4 regions of the Paenibacillus sp. FSL R5-0378 genome follow, and region 1 is predicted to be linked to each of the others. Evidence: a T-box and tRNA genes for the amino acid it is inferred to sense, from the RefSeq annotation. Region 1 holds a T-box; the other regions hold tRNA genes.

What was found. The T-box of region 1 lies ahead of leuS (leucine--tRNA ligase). A T-box ahead of a tRNA ligase gene usually reads a tRNA of that ligase, here a tRNA-Leu.
Region 2: it has a tRNA-Leu gene. The T-box ahead of leuS (leucine--tRNA ligase) is inferred to sense a tRNA for this amino acid. The anticodon was not compared.
Region 3: it has a tRNA-Leu gene. The T-box ahead of leuS (leucine--tRNA ligase) is inferred to sense a tRNA for this amino acid. The anticodon was not compared.
Region 4: it has a tRNA-Leu gene. The T-box ahead of leuS (leucine--tRNA ligase) is inferred to sense a tRNA for this amino acid. The anticodon was not compared.

The regions. Positions count from the first base shown of each region.
Region 1 is NZ_JBBPAY010000001.1:5,971,334-5,979,142, reverse strand. Features, by position in the region: gene MKY74_RS27755 (AraC family transcriptional regulator) at 1-670, opposite strand, end outside; gene MKY74_RS27750 (helix-turn-helix domain-containing protein) at 824-3,124, opposite strand; T-box leader at 3,303-3,539, shown strand; gene leuS (leucine--tRNA ligase) at 3,650-6,094, shown strand; gene comER (late competence protein ComER) at 6,091-6,924, opposite strand; gene MKY74_RS27735 (ComEA family DNA-binding protein) at 7,119-7,796, shown strand.
Region 2 is NZ_JBBPAY010000001.1:2,519,418-2,527,226, reverse strand. Features, by position in the region: gene MKY74_RS11910 (MATE family efflux transporter) at 1-876, opposite strand, end outside; gene MKY74_RS11905 (TetR/AcrR family transcriptional regulator) at 1,035-1,721, shown strand; gene MKY74_RS11900 (MFS transporter) at 1,802-2,986, opposite strand; gene MKY74_RS11895 (AraC family transcriptional regulator) at 3,145-4,074, shown strand; tRNA gene MKY74_RS11890 (tRNA-Leu) at 4,204-4,288, opposite strand; gene MKY74_RS11885 (glycoside hydrolase family 65 protein) at 4,472-6,811, opposite strand; gene MKY74_RS11880 (carbohydrate ABC transporter permease) at 6,876-7,809, opposite strand, start outside.
Region 3 is NZ_JBBPAY010000001.1:2,611,260-2,619,068, reverse strand. Features, by position in the region: gene MKY74_RS12380 (YqhG family protein) at 1-101, shown strand, start outside; gene MKY74_RS12375 (hypothetical protein) at 243-1,229, shown strand; gene MKY74_RS12370 (YqzE family protein) at 1,327-1,545, opposite strand; gene MKY74_RS12365 (N-acetylmuramoyl-L-alanine amidase) at 1,722-2,432, shown strand; gene MKY74_RS12360 (divergent polysaccharide deacetylase family protein) at 2,407-3,315, opposite strand; tRNA gene MKY74_RS12355 (tRNA-Leu) at 3,491-3,575, opposite strand; gene MKY74_RS12350 (hypothetical protein) at 3,780-4,241, shown strand; gene MKY74_RS12345 (hypothetical protein) at 4,300-4,515, opposite strand; gene MKY74_RS12340 (hypothetical protein) at 4,889-5,218, opposite strand; gene MKY74_RS12335 (xanthine phosphoribosyltransferase) at 5,337-5,909, opposite strand; gene MKY74_RS12330 (DedA family protein) at 6,001-6,591, opposite strand; gene MKY74_RS12325 (YkvI family membrane protein) at 6,777-7,805, shown strand.
Region 4 is NZ_JBBPAY010000001.1:1,831,541-1,839,349, forward strand. Features, by position in the region: gene MKY74_RS08460 (amidase family protein) at 1-127, opposite strand, end outside; gene MKY74_RS08465 (AraC family transcriptional regulator) at 357-1,196, opposite strand; gene MKY74_RS08470 (MFS transporter) at 1,495-2,712, opposite strand; gene MKY74_RS08475 (MarR family winged helix-turn-helix transcriptional regulator) at 2,722-3,105, opposite strand; gene MKY74_RS08480 (PAS domain-containing protein) at 3,308-3,925, opposite strand; gene MKY74_RS08485 (helix-turn-helix domain-containing protein) at 4,173-4,529, shown strand; gene MKY74_RS08490 (urease accessory protein UreF) at 4,619-5,278, opposite strand; tRNA gene MKY74_RS08495 (tRNA-Leu) at 5,529-5,611, shown strand; gene MKY74_RS08500 (glutathione peroxidase) at 5,757-6,251, opposite strand; cyclic di-AMP (ydaO/yuaA leader) riboswitch at 6,562-6,772, shown strand; cyclic di-AMP (ydaO/yuaA leader) riboswitch at 6,896-7,068, shown strand; gene MKY74_RS08505 (hypothetical protein) at 7,206-7,595, shown strand; gene kdpF (K(+)-transporting ATPase subunit F) at 7,737-7,809, shown strand, end outside.

The DNA.
Region 1 (7,809 bases):
ACTGCGGGGGGATTTGCAGCTTTTCAAATCCTTCAGGCAAGCCGCTTTGGGGTAAAAAGTAACCGATCATGTACGAAAGTTGTTCTCCTTGCTTGTTGTATAAAACTGCATGGAGCTGGCCGTGTTCGCCTAAACCTGCGGCAGCGCGGATTCGTTTGACGGTTCCATCGGAAATACACTTTTGCCAAAACGCGGGTATTTCGATAAACGGATTCTCGCCGTCGGCATGGATCACAGTCGAAACACCGAACATTTCAAAGGCAGGTTTTCCTTCCATTCTGTAGTTCATCTCGACATCTCCGCGAATCGAAATGTGAAAGGATAAGCGAGGATAAGCCTTAAGGGATACACCGTTGTCGCGAGCAGCCTTTGGCATGACTCCGTGCATTTTTTTGAACGCCCTGGAAAACGCCTCGGGTGATTCGTAACCATACTTCAGTGCCATATCGATCACCTTTACGCCACCGGATTGCAGTTCAAAAGCGGCAAGGGTAAGCCGTCTGCGCCGAATATACTCGGACAGCGAAACGTTTGTGATGAACGAAAACATGCGTTGAAAATGGTAAGCCGAGCAGCAGGCCGTTCCGGCCACTTGGTCATAGTCGATCTCTTCCGACAGATGCGTTTCGATGTATTCCAACGCATGATTCATGCGTTTCAGCCAATCCATACAGATCATCCCTTCAACATTAATTATACGGAGTACCGAAAATAAAGCCTTGCATTCCATGCACAGAAATATCAGGTATTCCGCCTTGCCTTACCCCATACGCTGCACTTCCTAAAAGAAAAACGAACAGCTGAACAAATCAGCTGTTCGTTGTCAGTCCTGGAGCATTTCGCCGAGCAACACGCCGTCCGGATGGTTCAGCTTGCGGAATTGTCCCGGCGTGTAGCCGGTTTCCTTTTTAAACTTACGGATAAAATTCGGGGTGTCGGCATACCCGACCCGGCCGATGATTTCCTTGAGCGGTTCCTGGGTCGTCATGAGCAGCCGCTTGACCTCCTCCATCCTTTTCTGCCAGATATACTGGGTAAAGTTCAGCCCCACATTTTCCTTAAACGTCCGGCTGAAATGCGAAGGAGAAATTTCAAACAGATCCGCCAGGCTCTCCAGGCTCAGGCTGTGATCCATAAAGTGCTGGTCAATATAGCCGAGCATCTGGTCCTTGAGCGAGCTCTCCTTATGCTTCGTCTCCTGCTGCACCTGCGTGCAAATATGGGAGGCCAGCTTCCTGAGCTGCCCCTCGAATTCATCCAGGGACTGAAAGGCGCTGCTGGTCGGAATCTCCTGCGTAATATGGTGGATGCCAAGCTCTGATGCGGTCTTGAGCATCGTATTGAGAATGTCAAAGCAGATGCAGCGGGAGAGCAGCGGTGACGGGCTGCCCTCTTTCAGGCTCGTCATCGCTTCGCCGATCATATGGGCGGAGACGTCATGGCTGCCCTGTTTCAAGCTTTGGGACAGCTTCAGCAGCACGTTTTTCGGAATCCAGAAGGCTTCCTCGCTCGCCGGCGCCAGTTTTTCAAAAAACGTAATACCGCCTTTCTCCGACGGAGTATGGAATTCCAGCGCCGAGCAGGCTTCGATAAACGACTGATTAAGCTGCCCCGCCTGTGAATATCCGGTACCTACCCCCATGATGGGGTTAAAGTCGAACGCCTCCAGGATATTGCTGCGGACGGCATCGACGATCCGGCTCATATGGATGAAGCTCCCCATCGCCGGGTGCGGGTCAAAGGAGACGATGAGGGCCATCTGGTCCCGGCGCGGGAGCTCCACGCTGTAAGCGGATGCCCGGAGCCCGGGGATGTCCACTTCGGCTAGGAGGGAAGCGAGCGTCTGCCAATCCTGGTAATCCTGGGAAGGGTCAGCAAGCTCGCCTCGTTCCATGGCGATGACAAAAAACTGCGAACGGTCAAACCGGATATTAAAGGCTTCCAGCAGATTCGGCTCGAGCTCCCGGTCTTCTCCCTGCTGGAGCAGTCTCAGCAGAAGATGGTTCCGTGCGTACGGTTCCTGCAGATCGGCACGGGAGCTGTATTCCTGCAGCGCGGAGCGGATATGCTCCAGTTCATTGCCCGGAAGGAGCGCATCTCCCGTTCCCCGGTCGTTTCTGGACTTGGAATTGGCGAAATCGACCAGGGCCGAAATCGGGTGATATTGTCTGCGGGCCAGAAGCAGGGCTATGCCGATGCCTGCCAGCACCACGATGCTAAACAGCATGATGATAAAGCTGCGGATGTGCAGCACGCTGCTGAAAAACTGATCGCTCGGCATCAGCGTCACATACGTCCAGCCGTTCATGTCCGATTTGGTGGACACGACGGAATGCGCTTTTCCGCCCAGCTCCACGCTGTGAATGCCCGGATCGAGGGAAAACAGATGTCCCGTGTCCAAGCCGTTGATCGTTTCACCGTGATTGTTGGCGGCCAGCACCTGTCCGTGATTGTCAAAAATGTACGCCAGCCCCTTGTAGCTGCCCAGAATGGAATCGATCAGACCCGTGAGCTCCGACTCATCGATCAAATACATGACCGTTGCATGGGGATTCGGGCTGTTCGGCGTAATCGGCACCAGGTAGGCAAGCAGCGACTGCTGCCTGTAAGTGCCCCGGATCACCCGGTCCGCCGGACGCATGGTGGGAAAAGACACGTCGTTCAAATCGCCCATCAGGCTGTCTTTGGACCAATTCTGGAATATGTACTTCTCGCTGAACACGTCCAGGCTGCTAAGCCCCTGCGAGGAGTAAATCCGGTCGTCATGATGAAAATATAAAAATACATCTCCGATGATGGAGCTGGTTGACTTATATTGATCCAGAGCGTCGATCGCCTCCCGCGAATAGAACGGATCATGAACCCGGTAAGAGATCAGGCGGTCGTCATAGGCGATCCTTGAGGCGATGTCGCCGAGCTCCTTCATCCGGCCGTCGACGATGCTTTCCGCCTGCGTCAGCTGGTTCAGATGGCTTTGTTCGATTTCCTCCCGGAGGTTGCCCGCGGCGCTTTGGTAGATGAAGACGGTTACAAAAACGAGAGGAAGCAGCAAAATAAACAGATAAGACCATATATATTTTAAAAACAGCTTCGATTTCAAGTACCTTCTGAGGTTACGCTTCAAACTTTCCGCCTCCCTTTGGTTTAATCATAACAAAAAATTCCCTATCGGACATGGAATAATTCCGGCTGGCGGGGGTTTCGGCGGGAAAAGCGGGGCTTGTCCGCCAGGCTGGATACGTTGACTCGATGGATTTTTTTATATATAATATGTTTCAATGTTTCAACCATGAAAAACTGTAAATGAAGCGATGATAAGGGGTATTAGTTCCAGGGATGTCATACAGAGAGCCGGCGGTGGGTGCAAGCCGGTTGACGATTTGGGATGAACTCGCCTTTGAGCTATGATGTGAAGCGCGTGCGAAAGCGCGTCAAGGATCATCGATTCACCCGCGTTAAGGGTGCAAAGGGAGCGGGGATAAAGCATGTCCTCCGCTAACTAGGGTGGTACCACGGGAATCAAACCTCTCGTCCCTAGCGATGATACGCTATGGATGAGAGGTTTTTTTGTTGCAAACATGAAAGACGAGCGCCGTGCCGTACCGTAATAACGGGCGGGCAGCGGGCGCATTTTAGGAGGCAAATGAGCATGAGTAACCAAGAGCAGGTTCAAGGCCAGGGCTACCAGCACAAGGTGATTGAACCGAAATGGCAGAAGTATTGGGATGAGCATCACACATTCAAGACGACAGAGGATCCTGAAAAGCCGAAATTTTACGCGCTGGATATGTTTCCTTACCCGTCCGGAGCCGGACTTCATGTCGGCCACCCGGAAGGGTACACGGCGACGGACATCGTCTCCCGCTTCAAACGGATGAAGGGCTATAACGTGCTGCATCCGATGGGTTGGGACGCATTCGGCCTGCCGGCGGAGCAGCATGCGATGGATAAGGGCGAGCACCCTCGTGAAATCACGATCAAGAACATTAACACGTTCCGGCGTCAGATCAAGTCGCTCGGCTTCTCTTATGACTGGGACCGCGAGATCAGCACAACCGATCCGGAATATTATAAATGGACGCAGTGGATTTTCATCCAGCTGTACAAACGCGGCCTCGCCTATGTTGCCGAAGTGCCCGTGAACTGGTGTGAAGCCCTCGGGACCGTACTGGCCAACGAGGAAGTCATCGACGGGAAGAGCGAGCGCGGCGGCCATCCGGTCGTCCGCAAGCCGATGCGCCAATGGATTCTGAAGATTACCGAGTATGCCGACCGGCTGCTGGAAGATCTGGATGACCTGGATTGGAGCGAAAGCCTGAAGGATATGCAGCGCAACTGGATCGGAAGATCGAAGGGAGCTGAAGTGCAGTTCGACATCGAAGGGCATGACGCCAAGCTGACGGTATTTACGACCCGTCCCGACACGCTGTTTGGCGCTACTTATTGCGTGCTCGCTCCGGAACAGGAGCTGGTAGAGCGCATTACGACGCCTGAACAGAAGGATGCGGTGAAGGCCTACCAGGAGCAGGCAGCCCGCAAGAGCGATCTGGAGCGCACCGATTTGGCTAAAGACAAAACCGGTGTGTTTACCGGAGCCTATGCCGTCAATCCGGTGAGCGGCGAGAAGCTGCCGATCTGGATTGCGGATTACGTGCTGGCAGGTTACGGAACCGGAGCCATTATGGCGGTGCCGGGGCATGATTCCCGCGACTGGGAATTCGCCAAGAAATTCGGCCTGAACATCGTGGAAGTGGTCAAAGGCGGAAACGTGCAGGAGGAAGCTTATACCGGGGACGGAGAGCATGTGAACTCAGGCCCGCTGAACGGACTGCACACCGAAGAAGCCATCGCTGCAATGATCGCGTGGCTTGAGGAGAACGGCAAAGGCCAGGGCAAGGTAACCTACCGCCTGCGTGACTGGCTGTTCAGCCGCCAGCGCTATTGGGGCGAGCCGATTCCGATTCTGCATCTGGAGGACGGCACGATGAAGACCGTTCCGGAGGACCAGCTTCCGCTGCTGCTGCCGGATGTGGATCAAATCAAGCCGTCGGGTACAGGGGAGTCGCCGCTGGCCAACGTCACCGACTGGGTGGAGACGATCGATCCCGAGACGGGCATGAAAGCCCGCCGCGAGACCAATACGATGCCGCAATGGGCCGGCAGCTGCTGGTATTACCTGCGCTACATCGATCCGCATAATGCGGATGAGCTGTGCTCGACGGAGAAGCAGGAGGCATGGCTGCCTGTCGATCTGTACATCGGCGGAGCCGAGCATGCGGTGCTTCACCTGCTGTATGCCCGTTTCTGGCATAAATTCCTGTACGACCTCGGTGTCGTCACGACCAAGGAACCGTTCCAGAAGCTGATCAACCAAGGCATGATTCTGGGAACGAACAATGAGAAAATGAGCAAATCGCGCGGCAACGTCATTAATCCGGACGAAATCGTCGAGCAGTTCGGTGCCGACACGCTGCGCGTGTACGAAATGTTTATGGGGCCTCTGGAAGCGACCAAGCCTTGGAACGAGAACGGCGTGGAAGGCGCGCACCGCTTCCTCTCCCGCGTGTGGCGCCTGATCGTCAGCGAGGACGGCAGCCTCAGCAGCAAAATTACGGACGGCGACGGCAGCGATGAATTCAAGCGGACATGGCATAAAACGATTAAGAAAGTGACCGACGACCTGGAGAATCTGCGCTTCAACACCGCGATCAGCCAGCTGATGATTTTTATCAACGAAGCCTACAAAGCGGATGCGCTGCCGCGTCTGGCGATCGAGAACTTCGTGCAGATGCTGTCGCCGCTCGCTCCGCACATCGCGGAAGAGCTTTGGGAGCGTCTGGGCCATCAGGAGAGCATTACTTACGTACCGTGGCCGTCCTATGACGAATCCTGGACTGTGGAATCGGAAGTCGAAATCGTCATTCAGGTCAACGGCAAAATCGTTCAGCGGGCGATGATCGCCAAAGACATGAGCCAGGAAGCCATGCAGGAACACGCCATGTCGCTGCAGAACGTACAGCAGGCCATTGACGGGAAAACCGTCCGTAAGGTCATTGCAGTACCCGGCAAGCTTGTGAACATCGTCGCGAACTAATCGGCACCGGGGCCGCCGAACTGGGCGTCACACTTTTCCAGATCTTCTTTGTATTTGCCGTGGGTTGTGGCGATCAGACGGTGAAAGACGCCGGTTAAGCTGCTGTCCAGCAGGGCAAGCGCCTCGGCGGTAATGCCGCCGGGAACGGTTACCCGCTTCTGCAGCTCAAGGGGCGTAAAGCCTCCCTGCGTCAGCAGTTTACCCGTACCGAGCAGCATTTCCCCGGCGATCCACGTCAGTTCGCCGCGGTCCATGCCGGTCGTTTCTACGGCGGCGTTGATCCACTGATCCAGAAAAAAGCTTAAAAAGGCAGGCCCGCAGCTGGATAAATCCGATGTGATCCTGACAAAGGATTCATCGATGAGGATGGGCTTGCTGATGGGAGACAGGAGATGCTCGATGAGCTGCCTGTCTTCCTCTTTTATCCGGCTGCCATACATACATAGACAGACGCCGCTTTGAACGCGGTGGGCCACGCTCGGAATGATCTTGGCCACCTTACAGCACAAAGCCGACTCCAGGTGATGGATCTGCACCGGACTCGTGATGGATACCACCATTTGATCGGGCCGAAGCGTGCTTCCGATTTCATCCAGAATTGCTTTAAATTGAAGCGGCTTCACGCACAAAAAGATCAGATCGCTGTTGTGCGCGGTTTCCGCGTTGCTGGTGCATACATGCAGTCCGGGGTGTCGCTGCTGGAGCCGGATAACCTTCTCGGGGGTACGGTTGCTGGCATAGACCTGGTTTGGAGCGAGCGAACCCGAATCAATCAGGGCCTCAAGCAGCAGGCTGCCCATGCTGCCGGTTCCGATAAATCCTACCTTCATATAGGTTCCCTCCTTTCGTGCTTCGCAGTAACGACATGATCGTTCCCATTAGTGTATGCGCTATAACTTGGCCACCATGACGGCTAATTCCGCATTATAGAGTTATAAATTTTCAGTGTATGTTATTCTGTACTTCATCTATGGACCGACAGCGAGTCATTTCAAGTCATTTCATAGAATCGGGGTGTCATGTTGTGAAAAGAATATCGGCAGTCGTCAGCATCGTTTGTGCCGTGCTGGGAAGCGGGGCCATTCTGCTGTCTGGAGTTCATACAAGCAGCGGCATGGAGCAGTGGCAGCCGCTCAACGGCAGGGTTGAAAGCGTGCTGAACGAAAAAGCGGGCGGTTCGGCAGGCGATTTGCCTAAAGGCGCCGCGGCAGCGGATGACAAACAAAAGCAGGAGCAAGGTTCTAAGCAGGACGCCAACCCGGCTGCCAAACAGGACGCCGTACCCTCAGGACCCGCGCAGGCGAATGAAAGCCGAAATACGGAAGATAAAGCGCAGAGTTCGGGGGATGAAGCGGCGGCGGGCCAAGCGGCAAACGGAAGCACTCATTCTGACGCTGGACTTGCGGCGAATGCCGCTTCGGGGCCGTCAGAAACTTCGTCCGAGCAGCCACCGGCTGGAGGTTCGGCAGACGCGGTGTCCGGTTCGCAGACAGATGCCGGAGGGCAGGGCAAAAAGGTCAACGTCAATACCGCAGGACTAACGGAGTTGACCGATCTTCCGGGGATCGGTGAGGCCAAGGCCAAAGCCATTCTGGAATACCGCAATCAGCACGGGCCGTTCAAATCGGTTGCGGATTTGGACAAGGTCAAAGGCATCGGACCCAAAATGCTGGAAAAAATGAAGCCGTACATCCAGCTGTAGGTTATCCGTTAGA
Region 2 (7,809 bases), 3.5 Mb from region 1:
ACCCATCAGAATAAACTCGGGAAACTGCAATAAGCGCGATGAAATTCCGTAAGCTGCAACGGCCGGATCTCCATATTCTACAAGAAAACGATTAAAGATGAGCGACATGGCCCCCAAAAAGATACTCATGATAAAAACGGGCACTCCAATTTTGATGACATTGCTCAAAATCTCTTTGGACGCCTTAAACCATTTAACGGAGATCGTTAAAAATGAGCTCTTGTATCCCATATGGTAGGCGTAGAATACGCTGGCGACCAGGTTGGAAACGACCGTAGCAGACGCAACGCCGATCACGTCCCAATGAAAAGCGAAGATGACCAGCGCATCGAGAATAATATTCACGACAACACTCAGAATCATCCCCATCATCGACGTCCTTGCCGCACCCTCCGAGCGTACGATATTTTCCAGTGTAAAAAATAAGATGACGAATGGTGAACCAATAAGCATCATCGTCACATAGTCCTTCGTAAAGACGAAGGAGTCGGGCGTTGCCCCCAATCCATGGACAATGGGATCAATCAGCGGGATACCTACGGCCATCACGATAAGACCAATAACTAAACTGCTGTAAAAGGCGAATGATGACACATGCTTGACATCATCAAACTTTTTCTCTCCCAGTAAACGGGAAATGAAGGTACCGCCGCCGATGCCAATCAAGTTGCCCAGTGCCATAATGATGGCGAACAACGGCAAGGTTAACGCGAGAGCGGTTAACATCGCCGTATTGTGGAGTGTGCCCAGGAAATAGGCATTCAATATGGAATAGATGACACTCATTGACGTGCCCAGCATCATCGGTACGGCGAAATGAGCTACGGCTTTGGCGACCGGTGCCTTTTCAAAGTAATAAAGATTTTCTGTATCCATGCGGGTCCCTGCTTTCTTTATTGATTTAGGTCAACCGTTTAACAGTGCAGATGTCATCTTACAGTGTTAGTTTGAACCTTACAGTGTTAGATGATATCATGGACTTATGAACATGTAAAGCATAAACTTACACTGTTAGGTAAAAGGATGGATTCCCGATGAAAAAACAGCAGCCTCAGATTTCGGAGGATCGGATTTTGGAAGCCTCATGGGAGCTTCTTGGCGAGGAAGGTATCGAAAAGTTCAGCATGAGACGATTGGCCGACCGGCTGGGGATTCAGGCTCCCTCGATATACTGGTACTTCAAGAGCAAACAAAATCTCTACCATCGTCTGGCCAACCAGGTATCGAAAATTATTCTGGAGGAGTACCACGCCGAGGGGGACTGGAAGGAGCAGCTGAAGGGGCTGGCGGTAACGGTGCGAAGCGTGCTCGGCCGGTATCCCTGCTCCACGCAGCTTATGATGTTGACGCTGCCCCACGAACCGGACATCATCCGGTTCACCAACCGGATGCTGCTCTGCGTGGAATCGACGCCGCTCGAGCAGGAGCAGAAAATGCAAGTGGTTCTTACGCTTATGAATTATATTTTCAACTTCGTTCTGGACGATTATGAGCACCAGCGCAATGTCTCCGCGATTGTTAAGGAGCATGGAGAAGGAGCGCTTCCGGGTGAGGAGATGATTCGTCTTCTGGACTCCATGAGCGAGACGGATGCCGGACTGTTCCGGAGGATGTTCAAGAACGGGCTATTCGAGCTGATGGGGACAGACAAGGCGTTCGAGTTTGGACTGAAGCTGATTCTGCTCGGGATCGAGCAGGTGATCCAGGAGCAGGAGAAATAGAACGCAACGTGAACCGCCCATCCGGTTATCGGATGGGCGGTTTCAATAGGGTTACCGTTTACATCGTAAAGACTGCTTTCTCAGGAGGGATTCTCCTGAAGGGAGTTATCTTTTTTACTATGAATCACCCTGCCTCTGTACAGGGTAACGATGGCTGAAACAATAGCCAGGATAACAAACAGACCTCCGATCCAGGCATTGGCCGTAACCTCATAACGGCTGATCACCACGCCGCCGATGGCAGATCCCGCAGCTACGCCGAGATGCAGCGAGGAGGTATTCAGGGAGAGCTGGATGTCCGCCGACTTTGGTGCAAGCCGCACCAAATAGCTTTGAATAGCCGGACTTGGCGCCATGTTAAACGCACACCAGACGATGACGACGGGCAGCAAGCGCAGCATGGAGGCAGCTGCCCAGGGCAGAAGCAGGATCGCCATGGCGTGGAGCAGCAGCGTGACGATCATTGTCCGGGCTGCCCCAAAGCGGTCGGCCGCCCACCCTCCAATCCACCCCCCTGCAATGCCGGCGAGCCCATAAACCAGCAAGACGAAGCTGATTTGACCGGGAGACAGGTTCAACATGGTCTGTAAAAACGGCGTGATATAGGCATAGATCGTAAACTGGCCCGTCATTTGCAGAATGGAGACGAGATGGGCGAACACAATTTTAGAATTTCCCAACGTACGCAGCTGTTCCCGCATCGGAAGCTTAGGCGGAGACGCCGCTTGGGGCAGAAATTTCATGATGCATATCGTCACAATGAACGAAAGTACGCCAATAAAAGCAAAGGTTGCCCGCCAGCCCCAAGCCTCGCCGATCAATGTCCCCAGCGGAACGCCGAGCACGAGGGCGCCGCTAATTCCCATAAAGATCATTCCAATGGCACGCCCTTTTGCTTCAGGTGTCACAATCCCCGAAGCCAGGGTGATCGACAGAACGACAACAATGGAGCAGCTTGCCGCCAGAATAACCCTGGATAGCAGCAGCATCGTAAAATTCGGACTTAACATAGACATGATATTTCCAGCCGTAAACACCAGCATGGCGATGACCAGCAGCCTTCGGCGCTCAACCTTCGTAGTTAAAGCGATCAAGACGGGGGATCCTAAGGCGAAAACCAGAGAATACACCGAAACCAGTTGGCCGGCCACACCGACGGAAACGCGAAGGTCCCGGGCGATCATATCCAAAATCCCGGCAATGACCAGTTCAACGGAGCCTACTGTAAAGGCAGCCAGCGCCAGAATGAAAATGCGCTTATCCATTCCTCTTCCTCTCCTTTCTTTCAACCTGATTATGAACCAGCTGAAAAAAGCAGAGGTAGTCTAAAAATCGCAAATGATTGCCTGATTCTCTCAAAACGATTCATCGCTGGACCCAACAGGGTTTATAATGGACATAGATAAGGAGGGGAAAACAATTCATGCGGGATTTATCCAACCACGCCAATTCCCTGGTTTCGTATCAAAAGGAATTGTCCTTATTGATGGAAAAACATACGGACGGAGACGGCATTCACGAGACGCTCATTCCTTCCCTTTCCCTGATTCGCAGTTCGAAAACGACGTTCCCTTCGTTTTCGGTCCATGAACCGGAGCTGTGCATCGTCTCCCAAGGTTCGAAGGTGGTCATGCTTGCAGACGAGAGCTTTACGTATGGGCCGTCCAGCTATCTGGTTATCTCCCTGGATTTGCCCGTCTCCGCACAGATTATTGAAGCATCGCCTGATGTGCCTTATTTGTGCTTCAGGCTTAAACTAAACCTAAAAGATGCGTTGGACTTAGTAAACGAGGCTAATCCGGTATCCCGGAAGAAGCTCCGTTCGAAACGGGGGTTATTCGTAGAACAATCGACTGCTCCTCTCTTGGACGCGGCTGTCAGGCTTACACGCCTGCTCGATAACCCGGAGGATATACCGATACTGGCACCGCTCATCGTTCGTGAAATCTTATATCGGGTTTTGCAGGGAGAGCAAGGAGACGTATTAAGGCAAATGGCCTTGAGGGGAAGCAGCTCGAACCGGATTGCCGTGGTGGTAGAGCAGCTGAAGCGGGAGTACATGGAGCCGCTTCGAATCGATGAGCTGGCGGCCGCTGCCCATATGGCCCCCTCCTCCCTGCACCGTCATTTTAAAGAGGTCACGGCCATGAGCCCGCTGCAGTACCAAAAGCAGCTGCGGCTGCAGGAGGCCCGCCGTCTCTTGTTATCCGAATCTGCCGATGCAGCGGATGTTGCTTTTCGAGTCGGTTACGAAAGTCCGTCCCAATTCAGCCGCGAATACGCCCGGCTTTTCGGCCTTCCGCCGATCAGCGACATCACGCGGCTTCGGGAGCAGTTAGGCCGGGTGCCCTGATCCAAGAGCCCCCGGCTCCAGTCTGTAATCACAATCTTGAAGAGAATAAAAAAAACGCCTATCGGCGTAAATAAACATAAAAATAGGATCATGTATTGCCTTTCAGCAATCACATGATCCTATCAACGATGCGGTCGAGAGGACTCGAACCTCCACGGGGGGTTAGCCCACACGGACCTGAACCGTGCGCGTCTGCCAATTCCGCCACGACCGCATATTCAGTTGGTCACGTTCGAAATGTTTTTTTCTTAGCGACAAGATAGATCTTACCATGGATCCATTATCATCGTCAAGCGTTTAGCCAAACTTTTTTTATAAAGTCGAAAAGCGGAGTTCCGGGACGAACCTGCCGGGTGATTCCCTGGTGTTTCTCGTTCCCAAACTCCGCCGTGTTTCGTTACCTTCTGACCGTCTTCCCTGCCTCAAGGGTCAGCTCTTCCCCCTTGTGGCGGATCTGCAGCGGTTCACCCTCCAGAAGTCCGTATCCCGTTCCTTCCGCGTCGACAAGCACCTCCAGAAGCCGGCCCTGGTTCATGATCCGGAAGCGATAGCTGTCCCACTGCCCCGGCAGCGCCGGCGCAAATTCCAGCATGCCGTCTACCAAGCGCATGCCCGCAAACCCGTATACGATGGACATCCAGGACCCGGCCATGGCCGCCGTATGCAGCCCGTCCTTGGCATTCCGGTTGATGTCATCCAGATCCATGCGCACTGTCCGGTCGAAATAAGCATACGCTTCGTCGAGTTCGCCGATCTCGGCCGAGACGATGCTGTGAATGCACGGCGACAGTGAGGAATCATGCGTCGTCAAAGGCTCATAGTAGCGGTAGTTCCGGATCTTCTCCTCTATCGTGAACCGTTCGCCGAGCAGGAACAGCGCCAGCACCAGATCGGCCTGCTTCAGCACCTGGTGGCGGTAGATGACGAGCGGATGAAAATGCAGGAGCAGCGGGTACTTGTCGGCCGGCGTGTTCTGAAAATCCCATTTGGCCTTCGTCAGGAACGTATCGTCCTGCGCATAGATGCCTAGTTCGGCATCATACGGCACGAACATGTTCTCCGCTGCCCTGCCCCAAAGCGCGATTTCCTCGTCCGTCAGGCCGATCGCCGCCCGCAGGCGCTGATCTTCCGCCGGATGTGATTCCGCCAGCCAGCCGGCCACCTGCACCGCGTAGCGCAGCTGATCCTGCACCATAAGGTTCGTATAGGCGTTATTGTTGACGATGGCCGTATACTCGTCAGGTCCGGTCACGCCGTCGATGCAGAACTTTCCGTCGCGGGCGGGGTTGAAGTGTCCAAGGTCCAGCCAGAACCTCGACGTCTCAAACAATATTTCGGCGCCCTCATTCAGCAGGAAATCGGAATCTCCGGTGGCGGACACATACTGCTTGATCCCGTAGGCAATGTCCGCGTTGATGTGGGCCTGGGCCGTACCGGCGGGATAATACGACGAGTTCTCTTCCCCGTCGATGGTCCGCCAAGGGAACAAGGCTCCCTTCTGCGACATGACCCGGGCCCGTTCGCGGGCTTTGTCCAGCGTGGCGTAGCGGAAATGCAGCAGCGCCCTGGCAATATCCGGCCGGGTATAGGTGAAGAACGGCAGCATGTACATTTCCGTATCCCAGAAGTAATGGCCTTCATATCCTTCGCCTGTGAGACCCTTGGCGCCGATGTTTGTCGCGCCGTCCCGGCCGACGGACTGCAGCAGCTGAAACGCATTGAAGCGGATGCCCTGCTGCAGTGCAGGGTCGCCGGCGATTTCCACGTCGGCGGTTTTCCAGAACTGTTCGAGAAAAGACTGCTGTTCTTGGGCAAGCACCTCAAACCCCGACTGCCGAGCCATCCGCTGAACCTCTTCAGCACGGACAAGCAGTTCCCCTTCGGCATAATCCTTGGACGTATGGTACGTGACGTATTTGGTGAGGGCTGCGCTCTCCCCCTGCCGGAGTGAAACGGTAAATTCGGATGCCGCATACTCGTTCTCCGACCACGCCGAAGTCTGGGAGGGCTGATTCGTCTGCAGATCATGGCTCATGGTCGTCAGGAGCACAAATCCCGAATGCCGCGTACGCTGCCTCATCCAGGACAGCTCTCCGTCACGGCCCGTATCTTCGAGCAGCAAGCTCGGCTCAGCCTTGGCTGCGCCCAGACGGGGATCGCCGTTGTTGTTCTGCGATGCGATCTTACCGTCCAGCGCGGAGGTCAGGCTGATGGCCCCGCTGAAATTAAGGGCGGTGACTTCATAATGGATCGCCGCCAAATGCTTGTGCTGGAGGGCGGCGAACCGGCGGATCCGGATCCGGGCACGCTGGCCGCCGGGTGCTTCCCACTCGATCTCGCGCGTCAGCATTCCCTTTTTCATGTCCAGCTCCCGCCGGTAGTCGTGGACGACGCCGCTGTTCAGATGGAACAGCTGGCCCTCGATCCGCAGCTCCACCCGCTGCGCGTTGGTCACGTTCAGCATCGCGTGATTCCGCTCCGGATACCCGTACGCCCCTTCCGGATACACGATCGGCTCGGAGTCATAGAACCCGTTCAGATAGTTGCCGGTGACGGAGGTGCCCAACATGCCGTAAAAGCCTTCCTCGAAATTGCCGCGCATGCCGATATATCCGTTGCCGATGGCAAACAGGCTTTCGCTGCGCTGGTTGTTTGCCTCGTCATACGTTTCCTCGGACAGACTCCATGCCTCATAAGGGTACAACGGCTGCGGCCTCACATACGTTTCCATTCTCATCTTCGACTTCAGCTCCTTACGCCGCAAGGGCTTCATTATATGTTCATGTTACCCAGCGGTACCGTTAACCTTTCACCGATCCGCCCATCAGTCCTCTGACGAAGTACTTCTGGAGCAGGAAGAAGATCGCAAGCGGCATCAGCATCGAGATAAAGGCGGCGGACGTCAGCAGGTGCCAGTCGTTGCCGCGGGAGCCGACCAGATCGGCGATTTTCATCGACATGACCTGCACTTCCGGCTGGTTGCCGATAAAGATCAACGAGACGAGGTAGTCGTTCCATACCCACAGAAACTGGAAGATGCCGATGGAAGCAAGCGCCGGGACCGACAAGGGCAGGATCAGCCGGCTGAAAATCGTGAAGTGGGTAGCCCCGTCCATAAAGGCCGATTCGAACAAGTCTTTTGGCAGCTGGCTGATGAAGTTGTACATAAAGTACGTAACCAGCGGCAATCCGAACGCCGTATGCGCCAGCCAGATCCCGAGGTAGCTGCCGTTCAGGCCGAGCGAAGTATAATCTTTCAGCACGGGGATGAGCGCCACCTGAATCGGAATGACCAGCATCGCGATAATGACGACGAACAGCGTCTTGCGCCCCGGAAAACGCAGCCAGGCGAAGGCGTAGGCGGCGAAGGATGCGATCAGGACCGGAATGACCGTCGCCGGAACCGCAATCGTCAGCGTGTTCCAGAACGCCTGGGATAAGCCGGTTCCCTTCTCCTTCGACTCGCTGCCGTCGGCATTTTTGATCGTATATTCCTTGCCTGTGATCACGTTTTTATAGTTATCGAGCGTCAGTTTGGACGAGCCGACCCAGCCCTGATCCTGCACGCTGATTTCGCGTGCGCGGCGGTTTTCCCAGGTCAGCCGCTTTCCGTCCTGCATGACGCCGCTCTTGAGCTGGTCGTCCGTATACGTCTGGCCGTTCACTTCGATCGGCCCGCGCAGGTCGACATCCTTGGACAGCTGAATCGTGTCCTTCGTTTTCCATTCCTGGTGA
Region 3 (7,809 bases), 3.4 Mb from region 1:
ACGACAACCGGCGCAGCGAAATGACATGGCAGTATGAACCTAAGGTGAACCTGTCCGCCATAACCTGCGGTCTGTTTCACTTAAGATCCATCCGTCCATGAGCATTTGACCTCCCTCGCTAAAAGAAGGCAAAAAAAGACCCGTGCCCGCGCCCCAAAGCCCGACACCTTGCAACAGCCTTTTTACGGCTTGTCCGATACAATGATGTCAATAAAGCTCTGAAATCGAGGAGGGTGAATGTGGTGAGGATGGTATCTCTCGCTTTAAAAGTGACGGCGTTGACCTGTGCCGTCAGCTGCGCCTGGCCGGCCTGGAGTCCTGCGGTCCCGCAATCGGCCGCAGCGGTCGGCATCGCTGCCGCCAAGGCGGCAAGCCCCGCGCGGGCTGCCTTGCTTCGGATCGCAGCGGGATCGGACATGCAGGCGGTGCCCGCGCCGCTGGAGAGCTTTGCCGGCTCCGTCGTCCGCGAGCTGTCCGCGCAGTCCGAGTTTCAGCAGTGGGACGGCGCCGCCATCGACTATTACCCGCTAGGGCCCGGCACCCACAGCTGGCTTGCGGTCGTTTCAAAGGATAGCAAGCAGCTGGGATATTTAATATTCACCGCCAGGGAGGAAGGCGGATATATGCTCAGCGAGTACGGCAGCGGTCCAGCCATCCCTTACAGCAGCGATGCGCTTCATGACCGGCTGGCTGAGGATGGCCTTATTCCCGATCACCCCGGCCTCCCCGCAAACGTTCAAATTCAAGCTCAATATTCGGCAATGCTGCCGGTTTGGAAAGTGACCCTGCCCGGCAAGCCGGCGATGTACATCAATGCGCTGACCTTGGAGCTTCTGCCGGCAAATGCCGTTTACGCCAGCACCGCCTCCGTTTCTAAGACGGCGGTCGTTACCAATCAGAACGGTCTCCGGCTCGAGGCATCGTCACCTGCTGCGAAGATAGATAGTAATGATCCTTATGACGACCTGCTCTGGATGACCTCCCCCCGGCTGAACATCCGCCGCGGAGACGATCTGCTGAAAGCCGTCGCATCCGGCGGCAGCCTGATCTTCACCGCTCCCGGCCGTAACGCGTCCTATGGGGCTCCCTTTGCGGTAAGCGGAATTCAGACATGGTCCCCGGCCGCAGGCGCTCCTGCGGTCAGCTACGCGGCCACAGGACGTGCCGGAACCCGGTACCTCCCTGTCTCCATGCTGATGGCTGCCGGAGAATTTCATGCCCGCCCCTAGATCTCCTGCATGATTATCTGTTCCTGCCCTTATCGCGTTTCATTCCCAAAAAGAAGCGGACCTCGTATCCCACGAGGTCCGCTTCTTTCATTTTCGTTCAGTCATGAAGATTCCGCATCTTGATTTTTCGCCGCTTCGGATGGCGTTTGTCAGCCGTCCGGCCTCCCCATTGGGACAATCCGAACGGGATCATGCCGAACCATTTGACCGTCCACGGCTCTTTATATTTTTGCTTCCTTCGTTCTTCCTTGGGTGTTTCCATGTAGCTGACGACGCGCTCGGTAATGTATTTTACAAGTTCATCTCCACTGGCCATTTCCATTCCCCCCACAATGCCAAATTACAGCTCTGCTATGCTCTTAGTTTGCACAGAGATACGGTAATCTAAACGGAGGAATGCGGACGGTGCATTATTTACCGTTTATTGCACATTCTAACTTCGACATCAATTTTTCGCTCCAATCCCGTTTAACGAAAGGAGGGCCATCCTTTATGCCTATCAAAAGCTTGATCGCCGCCATCCTCCTGATCCCGGCAATGTTGTGCACAGGCAGCTCGTCCGCTTGGGCCGCTGGCCCCGGTGACCAAAGTACGACCGCCTATCCGGAGCATCCGGCTTTTCCGCATGAAGTGATTATCGTGGATGCAGGACATGGCGGTGTTGACGGAGGGACTTCATTTCAGAACATTCTGGAAAAGGACATTAACCTCGCCATCGCCCAGAAGCTGTTTATGCTGCTGCGCAGCCAGGGGTACGACGCGGTCTTGAACCGGACGGCTGACTACGCTCTCAGCGACGACAATAACTGGCTCCGCAGCTCTTCCCGCCATAAACGCGATCTCGCGCAGCGGAAGGAGTTAAGCCATCAGCTGCCGACCCTGATCGTCGTGAGTCTTCACGTCAATTGGGGCCGCAATCCTTCAAAGAACGGGGCGCTTGTGCTTCACCAGAACGAAGGGCGCAGCGTCCTGCTTGCGGACAGCATTCAGCAGCAGCTTAACCCGCTGTACCAAACGAAGGGAAGCATCCGGCTGGGAAGCCCGTTTTACCTGCTGAACCAGGTCAAAGATCCTGCGGTTATCGTAGAGACCGGATTTCTCAGCAATGCCGCAGACCGGACGATGCTGTGCAATCGGCGCGGGCAGCTCAAGATCGCGCAGGCCATCGCGAACGGAATCAGCTATTATTTGACGGCAATATAGGCGCCGGCTTCCAATCCCAGATATCCCGGACGAGATCGCTGATTCCTACAAAAGATACGGAATTCTGCATACCGGTGATGCTTTGGCGAATGGCCTCCGCCGTCTTTTTCCCCTGCACGCCGACATGCCCGATCGTTACACAGTTCTGATGTTCACTCGCCCAGGTTTCAACGGCTTTCATTTGTTTGCTGACATGGCTGACGGTGTGCCGGTCGTCCAGAAATATGTTATTGGCCACCGGAGGCATTCCCATCTGAACGGCCAGCTTGCCGACTACGGAATGGTAGTTGGTCTTGCTGTCCACGAAGAACAACCCGCGTTCGCGGCAGACCTCCAGCACGATGGACATGATCCGTTCGTCTCCGGTAATCTTCGATCCCATATGATTGTTCATGCCGACCGCATACGGCACGTTGTCGATGGCCTCCTCCACCCGTTTGCGAATCTCCTCATTGCTCATATTGGAGGTAATAGCGCCGGGACCTAGCCACTTGGGATTGCCCTGCTTGGGCTCCATCGGCATATGGACAATGACGTCATGCCCCTGTTTATGGGCCAGCTCCGCGTCGGTTTTACTGGTAGGAAGAAACGGCATGATGGCTACGGTCAGCTTAATCGGCAGGGACAACATTTCTTCGGTTCCCCCTTGCCCGTTCCCGAAGTCGTCGATGATGATCGCAACCTTTTTATCCGGCTTCATGTCACTTTGCCGCTGGTCTGCCCCGGGCTGCTCCGCTTGCTCGTTGAAGACCCGCTCCGCCGCCAGTGATCGTTCCCCATCCGCGAGGGCAGTTTGACCAGAAAGCGCAACCGTAAGCGCCAGTCCCGCTGCCGCAATATTCCGCCAGCCGCGATGCAGCTTATTGAAAGATGATGTACTCAAGCAACTTCCTCCTTTACTCGGTATCTCCACGATGTGGTTTCATTGTTTGAGGAAGTTGGAGGAATTATGTATAGCAAAAATCCCCGCTACTCCCCTCTCAGGAAAGATACGGGAAATAACAAATAACACAAAAAGGCGTCCCCGTTGTTCAAAACGGGAACGCCTTATGTATGTATGCGGTCGAGAGGACTCGAACCTCCACGGGGGGTTAGCCCACACGGACCTGAACCGTGCGCGTCTGCCAATTCCGCCACGACCGCAAATCGGTCGGTCACTCTTTGAAAGATTCAATCTTTCGCGGCGACAAGATAGATCATACCATGCTGGACAGGTATAGTCAACAATTTTTCAAAAAAAAGTTTAATCTCCTCTTCATTCTGAACAATTTCCAGTTCCTATCTCTTGAATAATCCAAGCATTTGCGGGTAAAATAAGAACATAAGTTCGTACAGGTGGTGATATGTATGGCAGCACCCGGCATGACGTCGGAAGAGGCATCGCTGATTAAGAGTTATCTGCTCCTGATTTTTATTCATAAAGTTTTCGAACGGGACATTCGGATTATGGAGGAGAGCGGCGTATTCAAGACGCCCCAGTTGTATTCGGAACTGATTGTGAACGGCGACCGGCAGGCCGGCACGCTGCTTGCTGAAGTCAAGCGGGAAATGAGAAGACGCAAGATCCGGATCCTTCGAATCTTACAAGATGATACCGGGGTCAGGGCGGAATATTCCTGCAGAGGCTATACCGACGAAATGAATATCCTTTGGCCGGCTTTTCGTAACGAGATGCTCGTTCGGATGAGAGTTTATCTCGGGCTGGATCCTTTCTCTCCCGAAGACCGTTCTCTCCTTCCCGTCTCTTCTTTTACTCACCATATGGACCATCCCGCTGCTCCCTATTTTCAGGAGGGCTCCAAACCATAAGAGCCGCCTGGAGTCCCCCCATATGAACCAAGGGGAACCGAACCAGACGGCTCTGCTATTATTCCAGAGGGCTTTGACGCGGAGCGCTCGCAGGCTGGAACAAGTAGTTCCGGTCCAGCTTGACCACTTTGCGGTTGCGGCGGCGGATCAGCACCTGGCTGCCGTCCCAAGCCACAACAATCCCTGTCACATCATTGCTTTCGATGCCGTCGCGAACCACCCGGACCTGCTCTCCGGATTGGCGGTACGCATCCAATTCCTCATCGCTGATCATCTCCAATCCTCCTTTGCTTTTGAAGAAATCTCTTCATGTAGTGAACATGGATAAGTATATGCTTTTCCCGCATATCTTACAATGGAATCGGTGTGTACCGACCTTTATTAGACACAAGACTGAGCGGGTTCAATGGCATTTTTCGTTAAAGTCATCCGGCATGATTAAGAAAAACGTCTATCGACGTACCTTCAAAGAAGACAGACCGCGTTTAAAGGTAATTTTTCTTGAAATATCAGGAAGCAATGCTCTGGCGTTTATACTTTTCTGATATTATAAGAAAGGACCAGCAGCCAATCGGCCGCTGATCCTGAATGTGTTGGTATAAAGGTGTGTATATTAATCAACTGAACCTCTCGGTGACGCTCAGCAATTAACGTTGTGCGTGTTCTTTACTGTCGTTCTTCTCGTACCAATAATCGAGCACCGTCGACGACATCACTCGTTTTTCCAGATATTCAACTTGATGAGGGGTAAACAATTCCTTCCAGGAGAAGTCTAGCTCATCACACATGCCCACGATGGTCAGCAGTTCTGACCAGGCCACGTAACGTTTATACCAAAAAAACTGAGGATGCTCTATAATATAGGGATAGAGGTCATCGAATTCGGTATGCTTGCAATCAAGCGCTCTTTCAAAGTGATCCTTTGCTTTGGCCAATTTATCAATGAAATACTGTTCGGTTACCGGTTCTTTCCCCATTGTGCTGCCTCCCCTCATGATCATCTAATACATATTATAAGCCAAAAGACGGCCGGTTGAAAGAAATTGTTTCGATTTATCCGCGGAAAATGCGGCGAAACGGGCTTTCATCCCGGGCTTAATCGGCAAAAGTGATGACGCCGCCTTCAAGCGACTGGATACGGACGAGCGGTTCAATACTTATGCCCTGCTCCCGGATGGTCCGGGCCCCTGCCTGAAAGCACTTCTCTATGACGACACCAAGGCCGACCAATTCCGCGCCGGAGCGTTCGATAATTTTGATAAGCCCCCGCGCAGCATCTCCGTTTGCAATGATGTCATCGATAAAGAGCACTTTATCCTGTTCGCTGATATAATGACGCGACAGCATAATATCCGTCACGATCCCTTTGGTAAACGAAGGAACCCGTTCGCAAAGAGCGTCCGGATCGGCCAGCAGCGTCTTCTTGCGGCGGGCGAACACCAGCGGCACGCCAAGCTCGTAAGCCGTCGCAAAGGCCACCGCAATCCCGGACGATTCCACGGTAACGACCCGGGTCACACCGGCTTCGGCAAACCGGGATGCAAACTCTTTTCCCATCTCCATCGTCAACTGCGGATCCACCTGGTGATTAAGCAGACCGTCCAAGTTCAGCACCTGATCCGAAACGATGACGCCTTCTTGTAAAATTCGTTCTTTTAACTTATCCATTTCAATAGCCCCCCACGCCGTTCCTTTGACGTAAAAGTAACATATCTTGGGCTCCCACTTCAAGGGGAAACTCCATACATAACTTCAAATGTCAGCGTTTCTTCCACCGAAGCAAGCCAATGGCCGCTCCGAGTGCAAGAAGAGCCGCAAGCAGCGCGATCCGGATCGTGGTGTGCGTCATCCTCCCGGCAATTTCGCTCCAATGATATCCAACGGCATGTCCGATCAGCATAAAGATGGTGCACCACAAGGCGGCACCTACTCCCGCATACACCACATAAGCCCTGACAGGAAGTTTCGTCGTCCCCGCGATATACGAAGATAAATGCCGGAGTCCCGGCACGAAGTAGCCGACGATAATGCTTAGTGATCCATAACGCCTGAACCACTTCTCCGCCCCAGCCAGCCGCTCCGGAGTCATTCTTACCCATTTTCCATACCGGTGAAGCAGAGGTTCCCCGACCAGACGTCCAAGAGAATAGCTGATCATCATCCCGGTCATGCTTCCCAGAAAAGTGACGGCCAGCGCGCCGGCAAAGTTGAACTCCCCCCTCGCGGCCATCCCCCCGAAAGCAACAATCAGCGTTTCGTCAGGCACCGGAATACCCAGAATGCCCAGGGCCAGCAAAAAGTACATGGCGGCATACCCGTAATGGGCAATGTAAAAGGTAATCCCTGCCATACCAAAGCCTCTCTTTCCTATCGGTGTGTCTATTCGTCCATTCGAACGCAGCCGCTCACGGGAAACGCCTGATGGACTGCTTTCATGAGACATGGACAGGTTCCAGTCATGTCCTACCTCTAAACATCATAACCTGTAGTACAGGCAGGACACAAACCGGACTGCTTGGAGCAGGGAGGATAACGATGAAGAACGGGATCAGGGTACTTCAAATTGCTTTTACATATATCGGAACCATTGTGGGTGCAGGCTTTGCGACCGGACAGGAGATCCTGCAGTTTTTTACCCAATACGGCAAATGGGCGACGCTGACGATTCTGCTGTCCACCGCCCTGTTTATTTGGCTTGGGACCAAGATTATGATCATTTCACGGCGGATATCGGCCAGATCCTATGAGGATTTCAACAAGCATTTGTTCGGGGACCGGGCCGGGGGAGTGATCAGCATCGTGATGATGTTCGTGCTCATCTGCGTAAACAGCGTCATGTTGGCGGGAGCCGGCTCCGTTTTCGTCGAGCATTTACACCTTCATTATCAGACAGGCCTGATCATCACTCTGGTCGGATCCTATGTCTTGCTCACCCGGGGAATGAACGCTATCGTGCAGATGAACAGCATTGTCGTCCCCTTGATGCTGACGTTGTCTTTGGCCATTATTTTCAATACGATCCGCATGCCGGGGGCAGACAGCTTCCTGCGGATTACGACCGACCATCATTTTACGGCGGTATGGACCTCTCCGCTCCTGTATACAGCCTTCAATCTCGTTATGGCGCAAGCGGTGCTGGTCCCCCTTGGAAGCAAGACGGACAGCCATACGGTGGTTAAATGGGGAGGCATTCTGGGGGGCGTCGGCGTCGGGTTCATGCTGCTGGCCGCGCATGTTGCCATGTCCGCCCACATGCCGGGCATCCGGCAGTACGAAATCCCGATGGGCAGCATCGCCAGCAACCTGGGCACCGCGATCCAGCTGATTTATGTGATGCTGATCTTTTTAGAGATCTTCAGCACCTTCGTCGCCGACATCTACGGGGTCACCCTTCAGCTGCAGCAGCATCTTCCTTTGCCGCCAAAGCTTCTGATCGTCTGCGTCATGTTCATCTGCTTTCTGCTGAGCCAGATCGGATTCAGCTCCCTGCTGTCCGTGCTGTACCCGATTATCGGCGCGCTGTGCCTGATATTGGTGCTGAAGCTGATGTTCATATCCAAATGACAGA
Region 4 (7,809 bases), 4.1 Mb from region 1:
GTGCATCGGCCGTCTCACCGCTTAGAGCTGCTGCGGAAGCGGCTGGTGAGGCAAAGGCCAGCGTCGGGGTCAGCGATAAAGCTGAAACGATTAAAACCGTGAATAGATTGCTCTTAAAACTCTTCAAGTCGTTCTCCTCCAATACAGCGTTATGTATTCTGACTTTGTGGCGGAAGGAAGGCATCGTTTGAAATTTCCGCGGGAGAAACTTCGCAGGATGGAGGACGAACCCGCAGAAACTGGGGATAAACGAATGCCTTCACTCCGTCATTGGAGTCTATTATATTGAAGAAGAGTTAACATGAATTGTATAAAACGGAAGTCGTGTCAGGAAAGTTTACGCAATAATAACTAGATTACGATTTCCGCAGGAGCTGCACCATCCAGCGGGTTGGGCATTCGCTGCTGAATTTTTTGAACTCGTGGATAAAGTGGGCCTGGTCGTAATAGCCGTACTCTGAAATAATGTCGTTAAAAGCCGCCCGCGACGGATGCAGCAGTCTGCCCACGGCCGATTGATACCGGATGATTTGGCAGAACAGCTTGGGAGAGAGGCCTATATACGCCTCGAACAGGGAGCGAAAACTCCGTGTTGAACAGTCCATAGCTGTAGAGAGCTCGGTTATGCTGATATTGCCGCAGGACTGAAAAATAAGCCGGATGGCCTGATAAAAGTGCGATGGTACAGAAGCGGCAGTGCATGACCCGGAATGAAGCAGCTTACGGAGGCCGCTGTGGAAACTGGATATTCTGCGATGGAAAGAGGCGTCTTCCTGCTGGATTTGCTGTATGGCGGCGGCTGGAATGGATAAGGCGCGATCCAGCGGCGTGGATCGGTCCACCAATTCTTTTAGCGGAATTTTAAAAGCAGGAGCGAGGGGGACGGGAAGCAGCCGGACACCGAAGTATAACGTGCCTGGACGGAACGGCACCTCCCGGCGGCAAAGAACGCTGCCGAGAAGCAAGGGATCGGCAGGGGAGCCTCCGACCGGGAACAACATATCGACATGTCCCCCGGGCAGTACGGGGCAGCGTCCTGAGTGGCCGCATGGGACCGAGAATTGGTAGAACAGAACAGGCAGCGGAGTGTCTGGTAACAAGTCGCGATGCTCTGTGTAATCGGTAAAATGCTTGGCAAAGCCCGGCTGAACGGGTATAAACGTCTCGAAGGCAGTGGATGTGGCCGGCATGTTCATCGTAATCTCTCCCCCGGAATTGGAATAGAACTATGGCTTATGGTAGATAATATGACTATTTTACTCCTTGATTGATAGATTTGAAAGTATATTTAACATTTAAAGTCATAAAATATTACATTGAATTATGAAGTGATTTTTAATGATGCATTGGGAGAGGCTCTAGAGGAACCTAGGGGAACTACAGGGAGTAGAGTGATCTGTGGGCTGGGGGCATATGGCTGTGATTGTAAAAGAAATAAAAAGCACCCTTCTGCCAGGTGCAGAAAGGTGCTGAATCGATCAAGCCCAAGGGGCTTTATACGGTTGTGGACGTTCCGGTATCGCGGTTTGGCATGTTGTTGTTCTTGGCCCGTTTCGCAAGATAGAACGCGTATACCATGATGAACAGGACGAGGAACAAGGATGCGTAACGGTACATTGCCCCGTAAGTCGAGTATTGGGCGATCTGGCCCAAAATCATGGCTCCAACGGCGATGCCAAGGTCCAGCGAGTTGAAATACATACTGTTGGCGAGCCCCTGCTTTTGCGGAGGAACCTGCTGCAGCATCCAGGATTGAAGGGTCGGCTGAACCGTACCGAATCCGAGGCCGTAACACAAGGCAGCCAGGGCTAAAAATCCGGTGGTATGGGCATAAGACAGCAGCCATAGCCCTCCAATGAGCAGCACCGCCGACGGAATGAGCAGGGCGATATGTCCCTTGCGGTCGTAGATTTTGCCCGAGATGGGCCGAATCAGCACGACGGCGACCGCATTGAACAGAAAGAACAGCGATGCGTTCGCGAGGCTGGCCTCTTTTCCGAACAAATTAATAAAACTGAGCAGTCCGCCATAGGTAATGGACATCAGCAGGTTCATCAGGCTGGGCAGAAGGAGCGCTTTCGGAAAGCCCTGCTTCTGGGGCACCGCCGTAAATTCTTTTGGAATGGCCGGGGCGGCCGGCTTTACCTTTTTGGTCAGCGGAATGACCAGTGGGAAGATCAGGGCAATAACGATTAGCGTAGCGTATACCAGCGTGTCGAACCCTTTGTTCTCCAGAAGCGCCGTCCCGATAACAGGTCCAAGCGAAAGCGCGATGCTTGTCGACAGTCCGAAATAGCCCATGCCCTCGCCCAGCCTGCGGACCGGTATAATACCGGATGCCATCGTAGGCAGCGTCGTGCTGCCCATGCCGAAGCCCACGCCGAACACGATCCGCATCAGCAGCAGCAGCGCCATCGTGCCGCTCCACAGGTAACCGAAGGTGGCGAGCAGCGCTAAGGCAAGGCCGATATATAAGATTTGATTACGGATGCCTCTCTCCAAAGCTTTCGCGGAATACAGGCGCGCCACGATCGCTGCCAGCGAGAACAGGGTCGTAAACATGCTGACCATGAAGGCGCTGGCGTGAAAATGTTCTTTTACATAGCCGGACAGAGGGGATACGATCATTTGCAAATTTAAAAATAACAGCAGGTTGCACAGCGTAAGCATAATAAACTCACGTGTCCACAGTTTCTCTCGGGTGTCGTTCATAGGTGACTCCTACTCCATTAAAATTCGATCTATATTTTTATTGATTTGATCCATGATGCGGTTCAGTGACTCCAATTGCTCGTCCGTAATGCCGGCGATCAGCTCGTCATTAAGCTTCAGCTCCATCGGGATCGTTTCTTTCATCAGCTCCTGCACGGCTGGCGTGGCGTAGATTAAATAAGCCCGGCGGTCGGCCGGATCCGGCTTGCGCTGAATCAGTTCTTTCTTGTCCAGCACATCGAGAATGCGGGTGATGGAGGGCTGGTCTTTGCCGGAACGAAGCGCGAGTTCCTTCTGGTTAATCCCTTCCTGGAGGTGAACCTGGTACAGTACGGACCATTGCTCGGGTGTGATGCCGTAAGGTTTAAGCAGGCCTGCAAAAATAGAAGACATTCTGCGGGACATATTTCCGTATCGGAAACCGATCGTTTGGGACGAAGATGAGAAGCGGGTCAGGGAAAACACTCCTTCAAAATATAATTGTCATAACAATTATATGGATATGAACAAAGAACGTCAACGAAAAAAAGCTGCAGTGCGTTGACGATGATTTTGAAGAAGTGTTTGATTGGGGAAGAGACTGAAGATGTTGCAGCTACTGGTGAGTAGGTGTGTCCAATATGGACGAGTACTTGGGATACAGCCGCCGTATGCAGTCCGGGCAAATATCGTGCGTGAATTCGGTGTGGGCATGCTTTTGCAAAAAACTCTCGATGGAATTCCACAAGTCATCGTCATCGCGAATTCGTTTGCAGACAGCGCAGATGGGCAGCAATCCGCGTAGGGTGCGGATCTGGGATAAGGCGGTCATCAAGTCGTTCTCGAGCTGCTTGCTTCGGCTGATATCCGACAGGCAGACGATCATTCCCCGGGGTTCCTCCCTGGCGCCGTTCCGGAGCGGGAAAGCCTCGATTTGAAACCAGCGGGAGGGCTGGATGCAGCTCGACCGGAATTCGTTCCTGTAGTATGTAGAAATACCCTGCAAAACCGCCTGGAGTCTGTCCATGTCTTGTTCGTCTTCTCCCGAAAGGGCGTCGGCGATTTGCATAAAATTAATACCAACCCAGTTAAAGGATTGGGGGACGCCTTCGTCATATGCGCTTTGAATCCAGGCGTGGTTCACTGAAATGATAACTCCTCCGGCATCCACGACGGCAATACTTTGCCTCATGGCATGGATCAATTCATGATAAGAAATGTCGAGTGTGTGCAAAAGCGGTCGCTCCCTGTCTTGGTATTGGTCATAAGCGGGCCCGAATCGCGTTGGAAAGGTAATGTCAGATATGAAGTGAATGATTGCAGGGCGGTTGGATTAGAAAAGGGACTAATGATACAATAAGAGCCATAGGTATGGAAATTCCTAATATAAAGAATACTATACACGTTTTTGCGTCATATTGCAAGCATGAAATTACTTAAATGCGTCGTTTTTTTGCGACATGACTGGAAGGCGGTTTTTTATGCAATCCATTTACGGACGTATTGAGGCATTGATTAAGCAGAAGGGGATGACCAAAAAGTCGTTTTGCGAGCAGCTTAATATCAGCACGGGGAATTTCGGAGATTGGAAAAGGGGGAAGTCCACCCCGAGCACCAATAAATTGATCGAAATCTCGAGCTTTTTCGGCGTCAGCCTTGACTGGCTGATTCTGGGCAAGGAACCGGGGCCGTATATGGTGAAAGAGCAGCAGGATCCTTATTTGTGGGAAAACGGAAGGCAGTTAAACGAAATGCCGCTATCCGATCACGAGAAGGAGTTTATCAAGGAGTACATCAAGTTTGTGGAATACCGGAAGAACCAGTCCCGCGATCAGTAAGATGAAGGTCAAGTACATACATGGGAACAGAAAAGGCACTTCGCTGCGGCAGGGCAGAGCGGAGTGCCTTTGTGGTGTTGTTAAAGAGATCACGAGGCGATATGGGAGTCGTTCTCCTGGATATTGAAAAGGTCTGTGGGCAGGGAGTCTTTCTCCGCTGTCCATGCGCGCTCCATTTCAGCCGTCCATTTGCCGGCCAACGCTTTGGCGTCGTGAGGCGGAATGCTCAGCGAGCGGGCAGCGAGCTGGATGCATGTGCAGACCGCAGATTGCATATAGCCATAAACGGTGTGGTCGCGGCTGGACCCGAGCTGATAGTTGACATAGGCATGCGCCGTGGCCAGGCAGACGGGAGACAGTTCTTTCTGCGCGAGTTCGTCAAGAGCCTTCAGATTGAGCCAGGGGTACAGGGCCTGGGCCAGTTTCAAAAGTCTTCTGCCCCGTTGGCGCACCGCTTCATCATTTTCATGGGCAGCGATTCTTCCGAGGATGTACCGGTCAATCCGGGCGATCTGACGGATATCCCGTTGGTCGGCAGCTGCGTAAATCGCCAGAATGGCCGCGCCGTCTTGGCGGACCAAACGATTCATCATCGGATGAAGGATGAACCCTTCCAGCTCTTCCTGGCTCTGGATGCGCCCTTCTGCAATCCGGGTTTGGAGGTCGAACACATGGCTGAAGCCTCCGACCGACAAGTCGTTATCCAGCGTTTGCACGTAATCGAGCAGTTTGGTGCTTTTGTCGTTCAACGCGGTCACCTCCATTTTGTTGTGGTAATAAATATTACATGAATTGCGAAGTTAAATCATCGATCACTATTATTTGTAAGTTAATATTACATAAATATAATGATTTGTCAATGTTAGGGCGACTAAATCACTGTTTTTTTCGTTTTTTGTGTTATATAATATTACATGATTGGTGTTATAATGCATTTCCCTTTACAATTCGGATGATTTTGTGTATAATAAAAAAGTTCGCTAAATGAACTTTGGATATGCGGTAGTGGTGGAATGGCAGACACGCTATCTTGAGGGGGTAGTGGGCGTACGCCCGTGGAGGTTCGAGTCCTCTCTACCGCATCTATGAACACAGAAAGAAGCTTCCTTGGAGAAATCCAGGGAAGCTTTTTTTGTTGCTTAATGCATTTTCGTATATTTTGGGTTCCCGCAAAGCAAGTGAATTTCGGATCGCAGCAAGTAGCGTTATTTTGTAGAGCTGATTTGCCTATTCGCTTTTTCCGGATGCAAGCAGCTTGCGAATGTCGTTTTCGATTTTGTCCGGTGTCGTTTTGGGCGCGTAACGCTTGATGACCCTGCCCTTGGAGTCGACCAGGAACTTGGTAAAGTTCCACTTGACCGCTTTCGATCCGAGCACGCCCGGCGCTTCCCGGGTCAGGTATTGAAACAGTGGGTGGGCGTTGCTGCCCTTGACGTCGATCTTCTCAAACATCGGGAACGTGACCCCGTAATTCATCTGGCAGAATTCGCCGATCTCCTCGCTGGTACCGGGCTCCTGATTGGCAAACTGGTTGCTCGGAAAACCGAGAATTTGAAAATGATGGTCGCCGAACTCGTCGTACAGCTCCTGCAGCCCGCGAAACTGCGGCGTAAATCCGCATTTGCTGGCCGTGTTCACGATCAGCAGCACGTCACCTTCATATTCCTTTAACGATACCTCTTTACCGCGCAGCGTGTTCACTTGAAAATCATAGACGCTCACTGCCATCCTCCTCCTTTTGTGCTGCTATGAATCATCATCCAGCCGAATCATTTACCAAGCACACAATTTAATTTTAAACGATTGAACTGTAATGTCAATGCGGATATTCCTGCGAGCCAGTGTCCCTTAATGACCTGGATTCCATAAATGCGCCAAATCGGGAGCATGGAAGAGGTAGAAGTCAAAAAGCCAAAATGTAAGCGCTAATAAGGTCCTGAATGTTCCAAAATTCGCGGTTCATGATTTTTAGACTGCCTTTACAGCTTGGAAGGAGCGGGTGTATGATTCAGAGCGTATTCAATACAGTTTCCATTACTAATCGCTGAGTTTCCGCAAAAAAGCGCGGAAATCGGGGGAACCAAACGCGTGCCATGGAGCAGCGAACCGGTGTGAGAGTCGGGGGTCTGCTGCCAGCCGCAGGGGTGAATCCCGGCTACGGATGCCATGGATCCGGCCGGGTAGAGCGACTCTCACCGCTCGAATCCGTCAGCTAACCTCGTAAGCGTCGTTTGAGAGAGGAATGATGAAACTTGCGACCCGAATAAACTTTCGGATCACAGGGGGATCAGCTGGCCTCTGTGTTTTTTTTTACCCTTTTTTAGCTTACTGGAACAAAAGAGAGCATTCATCACAATCACATACACTTATCAATAACGCTTAATTTCGGCCGGAAACGGCCGGGAGCGGGGGAACCACAGCGGCCGCCTGGAATGGAAGCCGCCGGGGTGAATCTTTCCGGTACGGTAAGTACCGGAAGGTAGGGCGACTCTCACGCCCGAATCCGACAGCTAACCTCGTCAGCGTAACGGGAGAGAGACAGCACTTGTCGTGCGCATTTTGAATATAGGACGATCCTTCATATTCGTCCACATTCAAGAAGCCGCGGGAAAGGTCCTTCTTTCCCTGCGGCTTCTTTTGCGTATTCGCGGCTGCCGCACAGGAGGAGCCTTTGAAATGGACAACGTCGTCATCGTGACCGCGCCGAACGAGGCGGGACGCAATTTTATCAAGCTGCTGATGTATTGGAAGAGGCCCTTTGCCGTTCTGACCAACAGTGCCCGGGAGGAACGCCTCTTGAGAAAAATGGGGGTGCAGCGGATCATCCGGCTGAATACGAATCACGCGGAGGATTGGGTGGTGCCCGAAATGGAGGTCGGCAAAATCTTTCTTTTTGAAAGCAGCCTCAACCTGACCTGCCGCTATTTGCAGATCTGCCGTCCCTGGACGTCGGAACCGGTATATGTCATTACGCAGAGGGGCAGCTCACCCGGCATTTACCGGGGGCTTGGTGCAGATCACATCATTTATACCTTAAACGGCGAAGTCGGATTTTTACTGAAATAAAGATGATTCTAACCATGCAAAGGAGAGACCGGAAACGATGATGGATGTATATATGATACTTGCGCTCGCTGCCACCTTTGGCGTGTTCTTGTTATTTTTTCATTGGTGCGGCCAAGTGGTGGAAGAAGGGGGCAAAGACCAATGATTGTCGTTGGGGCATTCGCCGTGCTTGTCTTTATCTATTTGGTTTACGCCTTGATCCATCCGGAAAAAT